Regions from separate parts of the Arthrobacter sp. Sr33 genome, predicted to be linked through region 2. Evidence: riboswitches for the same ligand, from Rfam matches in the RefSeq annotation. Region 2 holds a riboswitch; each other region holds the start of a gene.

Region 1 (3,201 bases), on a different contig from region 2:
CCCAGTCCGGCTGGCCTCCCTACGGCGGCTGCTCGGCTCCAGCGTCCCCGAGCCCAAGGGAAATACGCAAGAAGCTAAAGAGCTCGGCGAACAGTAGACCTGATAGGCTTAAAGCAGTTGTGGTGTTAAGCACTAATTTTCGCCTCAACGAGAACCCCGAAGCACGGGGGGATTCTCACACACAAGGAATATGAAAAAAATGGCAACAGGTACAGTCAAATGGTTCAACGCTGAAAAGGGCTTTGGATTCATTGCTCCTGATGACGGCGGCGCGGATGTATTCGCCCACTTCTCAGCAATCAACTCCAGCGGATTCCGCGCCCTCGAAGAGAACCAGAAGGTCAACTTCGAGACCACGCAGGGCCCCAAGGGACCGCAGGCCGAGAACATCACCGTTATCTAATAACCCAGATACGTAGCCCGTCCCACTGGACGGCTCCCCACAGGACACCGAAGCGGCTCACCGCCGCCGGTGTCCTGTGGCGTTTAAGGTGCCTCCTGCCCACCGTGTCCGGGCAATCGATGGGCAGCTACGGGACTCTCCACCGAACCGGGCCATACAGTGGGCAAGCGAGTGGACAAGCGAGCAAACTCCGGAAAACCTGGACCTGGTGGCCCGTTGGTGCGGGGCTGGTGCCACGGGGCCGGGCACATCCCGCACTATCGCGGGGTTAGGCGATAGGTTGAAGGTATGAACCACCGCCAAAGCTATAACGATGATCTGCGCCTTGCCCACGTCATGGCCGATTCTGTAGACGACCAGACCATGTCGCGATTCAAGGCCCAGGACCTGGTGGTGGAGACCAAGCCAGACCTGACCCCGGTAACCGATGCCGATAAGGCTGCCGAGGAGTCGATTCGTGGCCAACTCTCCCGCGCCCGCCCCCGCGACGCGGTGCTCGGCGAAGAGTTCGGAAGCAGTGGTGCCGGCTCGCGTCGCTGGATCATCGATCCCATCGACGGCACCAAAAGTTTTGTGCGGGGCGTCCCGGTCTGGGCCACCCTGATTGCGCTGATTGACGAGGGGCAACCGGTGGTCGGGTTGGTCAGCGCTCCGGCTCTGGGCAAACGCTGGTGGGCGGCCACCGGGACCGGCGCCTACATGGGCAAGTCCCTCGCGGCGGCAAGCCGGCTCAAGGTATCCAACGTGTCCCGGCTCGAGGATGCCTCGATGTCTTATTCCAGCCTCTCGGGCTGGAAGGAACGCGGGAACCTGCCGGAATTCCTGACCCTGACCGACTCGGTGTGGCGCAGCAGGGCCTACGGCGACTTCTGGTCCTACTGTCTGGTTGCGGAGGGCGCAGTCGACATCGCCTGCGAACCTGAGTTGAACCTGTATGACATGGCGGCCCTGGTGCCGATCATCACCGAGGCCGGCGGGCGCTTCACCTCGCTGGAAGGCACCGACGGACCGTTTGGCGGGAATGCTTTGGCCACCAACAGCACCCTCCACAATGACGTGCTGCAGATCCTCAACCCTGATGTTGATGACTTGCTTTAAGAAGCCGTAATAAAAAGCCTGGGGCGCCTGCCGTGCCCTAGGCTTTTTCTATTGGTCACGAGTGTCAGCGCTAAACCCCGGTTTGCTGGCCGGCAACCCTCCTCTTCGCGGCGGGGTGCCCCGGGTGACGACCAGGCCGTCCCTGACTGGGCTGGCAAGCGCGGACACCCTGCTGCGGGGTCCACCACCGTTGGAGATCCAGCATGACTATTGCAACCATCGAGCCGTTCCACCATTCCACCTCAACCGTGAATCAGTTGGCGAAGGTGGTGGGAGATGACCTGTTGGTGCCGCTGCTTGGGGGCGGCGAGGTACGCTACGTCAATCTCGACTACGCCGCGTCCGCTCCGGCGCTGGTCGAGGTCCTCGACTTCGTCAATACGGTTGTCCCCTTCTACGCCAGCGTCCACCGCGGCGCCGGCTACACCTCCCAGGTTTCCACCTCACTGTACGAGAATGCCAGGACAACAGTCCGGCGTTTTGTGGGTGGACGCAGCGACGACTTAGTGATCTTTACCCGCAACACCACCGACTCGCTGAACCTGCTGGCCGGCTGTGTGCCCTCCACGGGGGAGGTGTTGTACCTGGATGTCGAACATCATGCCAACCTGTTGCCCTGGCAGCAGCTCCCCCACCGCAGCCTCACGGCCGGCGTGACGCTCGCCGACACCCTTGAGCGGGTCCGCGCCGAGCTATCCACGGGTGGGGTCAGTCTGCTGGCGGTCACCGGGGCATCCAATGTCACCGGCGAGCTTCTACCGATCAGCGAGTTGGCTGAATTGGCGCACGCCCACGGGGCGCGAATCGTGGTGGATGCCGCCCAGCTCGCACCCCATCGTCGGATCGACATCAGCCGCGATGGTATCGACTATGTGGCATTCTCGGGTCACAAGTTATACGCGCCGTTCGGTGCTGGCGTGCTCGTGGGCCGCCCGGACTGGCTGGACGCCGGCACCCCGTACCTGCCCGGCGGTGGAGCCGTGCGGAGGGTCAAAGTCGATTCAGTCTCCTGGGCCACCGGACCGGCCCGCCATGAGGGTGGCTCGCCCAACGTGGTGGGCGCCGCCGCCCTCGCGCATGCTGCCGAGGTGCTCGCGTCGCTGGACGAGGATGCCTGGCTGACCCATGAACAGGCCCTCCGGTCTGCGTTGACTTCCGGACTCGAAACGCTACCGGGGGTCACAGTGCACCAGCTTTTCCCGGACAGTGCCGACCCCATCGGGGTGGTGAACTTTTCGGTGTCCGGTTACGACGCCGGACTTGTCGCCGCGTATTTGTCTGCCGAACACGGGGTGGGCCTCCGCGATGGCAAGTTCTGCGCTCATCCCCTACTCAAACGGCTCGGGCTGCCGTCGGGTTCGTTGCGGGCCAGCGTGGGTCTGGGATCCCAGCCCGCGGACGTCGAGCGGCTGCTGAGCGGCCTCCGGTCCCTCCTGGCCGATGGTCTCACCGCAGATTATGTAGTGGACGAGGAACGCTGGGTACCGGCCGCCGAGACACGAACCTTTCCGGTGTGGGCTCCCCACACGCCGGGGACGGCGGGCGCTGCGCCGTGCTCGAGGGACTAGCCTCAGCAGCTGGTGGGCCAGGAGGCGATTGACCGGTGCGGGATAGGCTTGGATCCCACCCATCGACAACAGGAGCGCACAGATGCCCCGCGGCGGCCCACGTCTGCACGACACCCGGCGAGTCCACCTCGC
Region 2 (3,201 bases):
CTGTTCGTCGGCCAGCAGCTCATCGCGCTCTTCGAGTGAGGTTGCCGCACGCTCGGCCGCGAAGATCGCGTTGAGGTCTTCGTCGCTGGTGTGCGTCATGGTGTTGTTTTCCGGCTCGAAGATCGGGCCGAGACCGCCGTAGATGAACTGTCGGGTGCCGAAAAACTCCACCGCTGGGTCAGGCATTGCTGAGGCGAGAAAGGTGTTGTCGCCGGCGCGGTTGTTGAGCTTGACACCAATCTCACGCCACTGCTGTTCAATCAGCTCGAAGGCCGGTTTGATGACAACCGAATTGTTGGAACTAGTGACGGTCACCTCGAGTGCTATTCCGTCTTTGGCCCGGATGCCGTCGGCCCCGACTTTCCAGCCCGCCTCGTCGAGCAGCTGTCGTGCTTCCTCGGGCTGGTATTCGAGTTCTTCGGACAGGTCGGTGAAGCCGGGTGCCCGGTGGTTCAGGACCGAGGCAGCCAGTTCGTAGCTGTCGGACAGGACGGTGTCCTTGAGACTTTGCCGGTCAATACCAATCTGCAGGGCCCGGCGGACGTTCTCGTCGGCCAGCTTCCCGCTGCCGACCCGGACCGCGGCCATGTTCACTGTCAGGTCCACGCCCTTCGCCGGGAGAACCTGATTACCGGTCGCAGCGAGGGTTTCCTCGTCCACCGGCTGGAGGCCCCTCACCAGGTCGACCTGCCCCGACTGGACCGCCCCAGCACGATGGGCGACCTCCGGCAGGTATTTGACGACGACCTTATCGAGGTACGCGTCACCCTGGTTGTCAGCGGTTTCCGGCGCCCAGGCGTAGTCCGGGCGCTTGGCCAGTACTACTTCCTCATCAGGCTTCTCGGACTCGAAGGTGAAGGGTCCGGACCCGGATATCTGGGAGATGGCTGATTGCCCTGCCGCATCCAGCTCAAGTGTTGCGGGGGACACCAACCCGGCGGTGACCGAGGTGGTGGCCCGCAGGAAGTTCGCGTTAGGGGAGGACAGCGTCACCAGCACCTGATCAGCGCCGATCACCTCGGCCGACTCGTACCCGGCGAAGTCCACGTTCGGTTGAATCTGGGCCGCCTCAATCCCAAAGCCCTGGGCGTCGAGGTTCAGTTTGACTGCCTCGGCGTCTACCGGGGTGCCATCACTGAACGTCACATCGGGTCGAATGGTGAAGGTGAACTCGGTTGCGTCTGCGTTGGCGGAGAACTCGGAGGCTATCCAGGGGACAATCTTACCCTGGTCGGCGTCGAAATACGTCAGGCGGTCCAGGACGCTGTTGAGGACATTGGACTTTTCATAGAACCTCGCTGACTGGGTCTGCCAGTTATTGATGGGGGTCACCTCGGCATATACCAAGGTGCCGCCCTCGACCGGCTGTCCACTGGCCACACTTTCACCCGGAGCGGTGGTGGCGGTCGAACCGCAGGCGGTGAGCGCCACTGCCGTAAGGCCGATGAGCGCCGCTACCCGCAGGGACCGCCGGCGTGGACCGGGATTGGGCGGTAGGACGTTGTGGTGTGAGACGGTGCGGGAAATCATGTCGATCCTCTCAGTCGTGATCGAGGTGCCCTACCCACGCACGCTGAAGCATCTGACCGCCAGGAATGGGGTCGACACCAACGGGGGATAAAACTTTCTCCATCGGTCCTGGCAGTAGCACCGGCCCGAGGGGTGGTTGCTGCGGCTTCAACGAGCCAGGTCTCTCAGCCGCTCTGGATGGTTGTTCAGTCCGGGGGAGCGATACCCTGCGGACTACGGCGATCTAATCGCATAATGATGGGGCGATCAAGAAAGTCCTGATCTGTACGACTTCCGACGCAACATTCAGCATTGGCAGGCCGGTGCAGGTGGGTATACATTTCGGTATGAGAGAGATCAGCACGGAGTGGCGGGTGATCGATAACGTTGCGACGGCATGGTTCGACGCGCGTTCGCTGACCGTCGGGGCGGCGCTGGCCCGACGCATCCTGGAGTTGACACCCGGGGTCGGGACCGATCTGCGCAGGACCGGCGTCCGAGTGCGCCTCGACTCGGACCGCCACACCGAGACAGTATCGGCGGCTGCGCAGGATCTTGGGCTAACGGCGAACCCTGCCGTGCTGCAGCAACTGAGCGTCGTCGTCGAATCCCCAAATCCATCTGGGGTGAGGGCATTCTGGCAACGCGTGCTCGACTACGCGCCTGCTGACAACGGCGGTCTGGCGGATCCGTTGCGGCGCGACCCCGCGCTACGGATCCGGCAGTCGACCGAGCCGCGGCCGTTGCGAAACCGCATCCACCTGGACGTGGTGCGGCCGCCTGCGGAGGTCGAGCGGGCGGATCTTGGTCCCGCATCAGGACCGTTCGAAGTCCGTCACACCGACCCCGACGGCAACGAGGTAGACCTGGTGCCTGGCGCGGCGCTCGGCGGGGGAATCGGCACAGCCGACTGGCAGACGGTGTTCAGCGCGATGGCGTGCTACCGCACCACCTCATCGACCCAGCAGCGAGACCTGACCACCGCAGCAGCGGCCCTGGCCGATAACACGGGCTTCCCGCTGCTCATCGATTTACGCCCCGGGCTGGTGATCTTCGACAGCGGCAAGGACCAGTGGGAGGGCGCCGCCGACGGTCTCGACCCCGATTTCGCCCACCTCGCTGGGGGACTGCAGACCGTGGCACGCGAACTCGGAGCCACTGCGGACCACGGGCTGCCACGCTTCCCCCAACTCTTCTTCGACGCCGCCGACGTCGAGGCGGTTCGTGCGTTCTGGGTCGCCGCACTCGGATACACCCGCGACCAGCGGGCCGGGGTCAGCGACATCCAGGATCCGCTGCAGCTGAACCCCGTGTTGGTATTCCAGGAGATCGACGCTTCCGAAACCGAGCGCCGTCGCCAGCGCAACCGCCTACACGTCGAGCTTGACGTGCCGCCGGACCTTGCGCAGACGCGCCTCGCCACCAGCGTCGCTGCTGGTGGCAGGCTCCTTGACGAATCCGAGGATCACTGGCGGGTCGCCGACCCAGAAGGCAACGAGTTGGTGATCGTCAGTAGTTCATAATCTTCCGTCAGGTTGGCGGTAAAGGGAGTTCCGGATCCGCTGCTGAACCCTTCCCGGAAACGCCGATAATCTACATTATGTCACCTAACGGATATCTGGTGGTCAGAAACACGAGTCTTTCGTCATGGTCATTTTGATTCGCGCGTCAGAGACGTTGGTGTCCGGCCAC
Region 3 (3,201 bases), on a different contig from region 2:
CCGCGGATCCAGTTGCCGCGCTGCGGACCCTCGAAATTCTCAAGGCCCTGGGCGTCAGGTTGGCAATCGACGATTTTGGTACTGGCCATTCCAGCCTCACCTATCTCAAGCGCTTTCCGATCGACGAACTGAAAATCGACCGCTCCTTCATTGCCGGGCTCACTACCGACAGCAAGGACCACGCGATTGTTGCGTCCTGCATCCAGCTCGCCCACGCCACGAACCTGATCGCCGTCGCCGAAGGCGTTGAAATGCCAGCCCAGCTACACGCGCTGACCGAGCTGGACTGCGACCTCGCGCAGGGCTACTTCTACACCCGCCCCATGTCGGCGGAGGACCTCGAACCGTGGTTCATTCCGCGGCCCGATAATATGCGCCTGGGAGAACCCCAACTGGTTGGTCAGTAGCGTTGCAGGTTGACCTTGAAAGTCTCGCCGTTGACCGGAGCTGACGTGTGCTCGTGCACAATTTTCCAGTCACCATCGCGGCGCCCCAGAACCCAGGTCAGGCGGTTCTGCATGGAGTCCTGTTCGACGTCGTCGGGCCCAATGTCGCGGTAGGTGATGATGGCGTGCACGGTTGCCAGGTCCTCGGTAACCAGAGTCTGAACGTCATCGAAGTCCACCCTGACGCGCTCATCCCCCACCGAAGCGAACCACCCGGCCACTGATTCCCGCCACGGGTCTGCACCCTGGTGGCTCCACACGTCCCATAAGTCGAAAACCCGGACGTCGTCGTCGTACAGGGCCAGCAGGGCATCAACATCCTTCCCGAATACGGCTGCAGCATACTGTTCGAGAACCTGAGTGATCGACTCTTCATCCATGAAGGCGATCCTCGCATGCCCGACCGATGAACGGAACGGGTACGCGCAAGTCATTTATGACGACCGGTAACGGCCAGGTTTTGACCCAACAAATTTTCTGCCTTAGCGTGATCTCCAGAATCAAGAGTGTCAACCAACGGCCCTGGCCGGTTGACCAGCAACCCTCTCCCGTAGCGGGGTGCTCCAGGTGAAGATTCGGCCGCCGGAACAAGTCCCCGGACGGCAAGTACGGCGTATCCAGAATTGACCCCGCCGAGGGGTCGTCGTGGATACCGCCCGCCATCTTGAAGCGAGCCAGCATGTAACCCCGAGGAAACTCCCCGAATGTCGCTGCAGTTATCGCAGCACTTCACTCCTGCCTATCTGCCTGTCCAGTGGTAACGCCTGGCCCGTGTTATCGGCCGACCGGACCCCACTGACGTACCCCGTTCAAAGGAAAAACCCCCATGAAATCCCGCACCCTTCTCACTATCGCCGTTGCCCCATTCCTCGCCCTCACTGTGGCATGTGGTGGTTCGGGCGAGTCCGGTTCCGGAAATGAAAGCATCAAGCTCGGCGTCGTCGGCGCCAGCGACCCGGAATGGGGCCTGCTCACCGAGGCCGCTGCCGAGGAAGGCATCGAGCTGGAGGTCATCGACTTCGCCGAATACACCCAGCCCAACCCCGCGCTAAGCGAAAGTGAACTGGACCTCAACCAGTTCCAGCACCTGGTGTACCTGGCCCGCTACAACGTATCCAGCGGAGAGGAGCTGGCCCCGATCGGCTCCACGGCCATCTACCCGCTGGGCCTGTACTCAACCCAGTACGGGTCGGTGGAGGAGATCCCCGAAGGATCGACGGTTGCTGTCCCCAACGACGAGAGCAACCTCGCCCGCGGGCTGCTGGTCCTTCAGTCCGCCGGTCTGGTGGTGCTCGACGACGGCGGCAGCGCCTTCTCGACGATCGACGACATTGATGAGGACGCGTCCAAGGTCACCGTCACCACGCTCGAAGCGTCGCTGACCCCCACCTCGCTGCCCGACGTCGCCGCCGCCATCATCAATAACGACTTTGTCCAGGACGCTGGCCTGAACTTCGAGGACGCCATTGCCCAGGACGATCCGACCGATCCTGCCGCCGTCGCGTACGTGAACGTGTTCGCCGCCCGCGCCGGCGAAGAGGGCAACGAGACGTACCAGAAGCTGATCAGCATCTACCAGGAAAACCAGGAGGTGCAGGACGCCGTCCAGGAGACCTCCGGCGGGACCGCCGAGTTCCTTCAGGTCACCCCCGATGAGCTGCAGACCACCCTCGACACCGTCGAGGAAGACACCCGCGCCCAAGGCTAACCAGCCCTCCCTGCCCTGCGGCCAGCTGGCGGTCCCGGCTGGCCGCAGGGCCGTTTATCAAGGAAAACCATGCCACTCATTTCCCTGCAGGGAGTTACCAAAAGCTTCCCTCCGGGCCGCCGCGGCGACGCTCCCGTGCACGCGATTGACAACGTCAGCCTCGACATCGAGGCTGGAGAGATCTACGGGATCATCGGCTACTCGGGGGCCGGGAAAAGCACCCTGGTCCGCCTGATCAACGCTCTCGAAAAGGCCAGCAGCGGCACCATCATTGTCGACGGCCAGCAGGTCACCAACGTCCCGGACCGGCAACTGCGCAAACTACGTCTCGACATCGGGATGATCTTCCAGCAGTTCAACCTGTTCAACGCCAAAACAGTCTGGAACAACGTCGCCTACCCCCTGCGCGTCGCTGGGAAAAGCCGCGACGAAATCCAGGCGCGCGTCACCGAACTCCTCGACTTTGTGGGACTGGCCGATAAGGCCTCCAACTACCCCGAACAGCTGTCCGGCGGCCAGAAACAGCGCGTCGGCATCGCCAGGGCACTCGCCACCTCGCCAAAAATCCTGCTCGCCGATGAGGCGACGTCTGCGTTGGACCCCGAGACCACCCATGAGGTGCTGCGCCTGCTACGGCGGGTCAATGAGGAGTTGGGCATCACCATAGTGGTGATCACCCACGAAATGGACGTCATCCAGACCCTCGCCACGAAGGTGGCGGTGATGGACAGCGGCCGGATCGTGGAGCAGGGTGATGTGTTCGACGTCTTCTCCAATCCGCGCGAGGCCTCATCCCAACGGTTCGTTTCCACCGTGGTCCGGGGGATCCCCTCACCCGACGAACTCGCGGTTCTCCAGGAGCGGCACACCGGCCGGATCGTCACCTTCTCCTTCCGGGACGGCGACTCCTCGCAAGCCTCGGTGTTCCTCGAGTTGGCGGCCGCCGGCGTCGAGTTCGAACTGATCTACGGCGGCATCAACGACATTCGGGGCCGCGCATTCGGCCATCTCACCCTCGCACTCACCGGGCCCGACGGCGCGGTCGAC

What was found. Region 2 has a riboswitch for S-adenosylmethionine ahead of ACX80T_RS04055 (ABC transporter substrate-binding protein). Riboswitches for the same ligand answer to the same signal wherever they lie in the genome.
Region 1: linked by a shared signal. The riboswitch ahead of ACX80T_RS11900 (aminotransferase class V-fold PLP-dependent enzyme) and the one ahead of ACX80T_RS04055 (ABC transporter substrate-binding protein) in region 2 are both predicted to bind S-adenosylmethionine.
Region 3: linked by a shared signal. The riboswitch ahead of ACX80T_RS02780 (MetQ/NlpA family ABC transporter substrate-binding protein) and the one ahead of ACX80T_RS04055 (ABC transporter substrate-binding protein) in region 2 are both predicted to bind S-adenosylmethionine.

What each region holds. Positions count from the first base shown of each region.
Region 1 is NZ_JBTNDD010000008.1:99,029-102,229, forward strand. It holds gene rsgA (ribosome small subunit-dependent GTPase A) at 1-97, shown strand, start outside; gene ACX80T_RS11890 (cold-shock protein) at 200-403, shown strand; gene hisN (histidinol-phosphatase) at 692-1,501, shown strand; SAM riboswitch class IV at 1,555-1,668, shown strand; gene ACX80T_RS11900 (aminotransferase class V-fold PLP-dependent enzyme) at 1,705-3,069, shown strand; gene ACX80T_RS11905 (class I SAM-dependent methyltransferase) at 3,152-3,201, shown strand, end outside.
Region 2 is NZ_JBTNDD010000002.1:252,699-255,899, forward strand. It holds gene ACX80T_RS04055 (ABC transporter substrate-binding protein) at 1-1,530, opposite strand, end outside; SAM riboswitch class I at 1,627-1,714, opposite strand; gene ACX80T_RS04060 (VOC family protein) at 1,857-3,032, shown strand; gene ACX80T_RS04065 (hypothetical protein) at 3,135-3,201, opposite strand, start outside.
Region 3 is NZ_JBTNDD010000001.1:555,293-558,493, forward strand. It holds gene ACX80T_RS02770 (putative bifunctional diguanylate cyclase/phosphodiesterase) at 1-407, shown strand, start outside; gene ACX80T_RS02775 (YybH family protein) at 401-826, opposite strand; SAM riboswitch class IV at 945-1,061, shown strand; gene ACX80T_RS02780 (MetQ/NlpA family ABC transporter substrate-binding protein) at 1,273-2,154, shown strand; gene ACX80T_RS02785 (methionine ABC transporter ATP-binding protein) at 2,224-3,201, shown strand, end outside.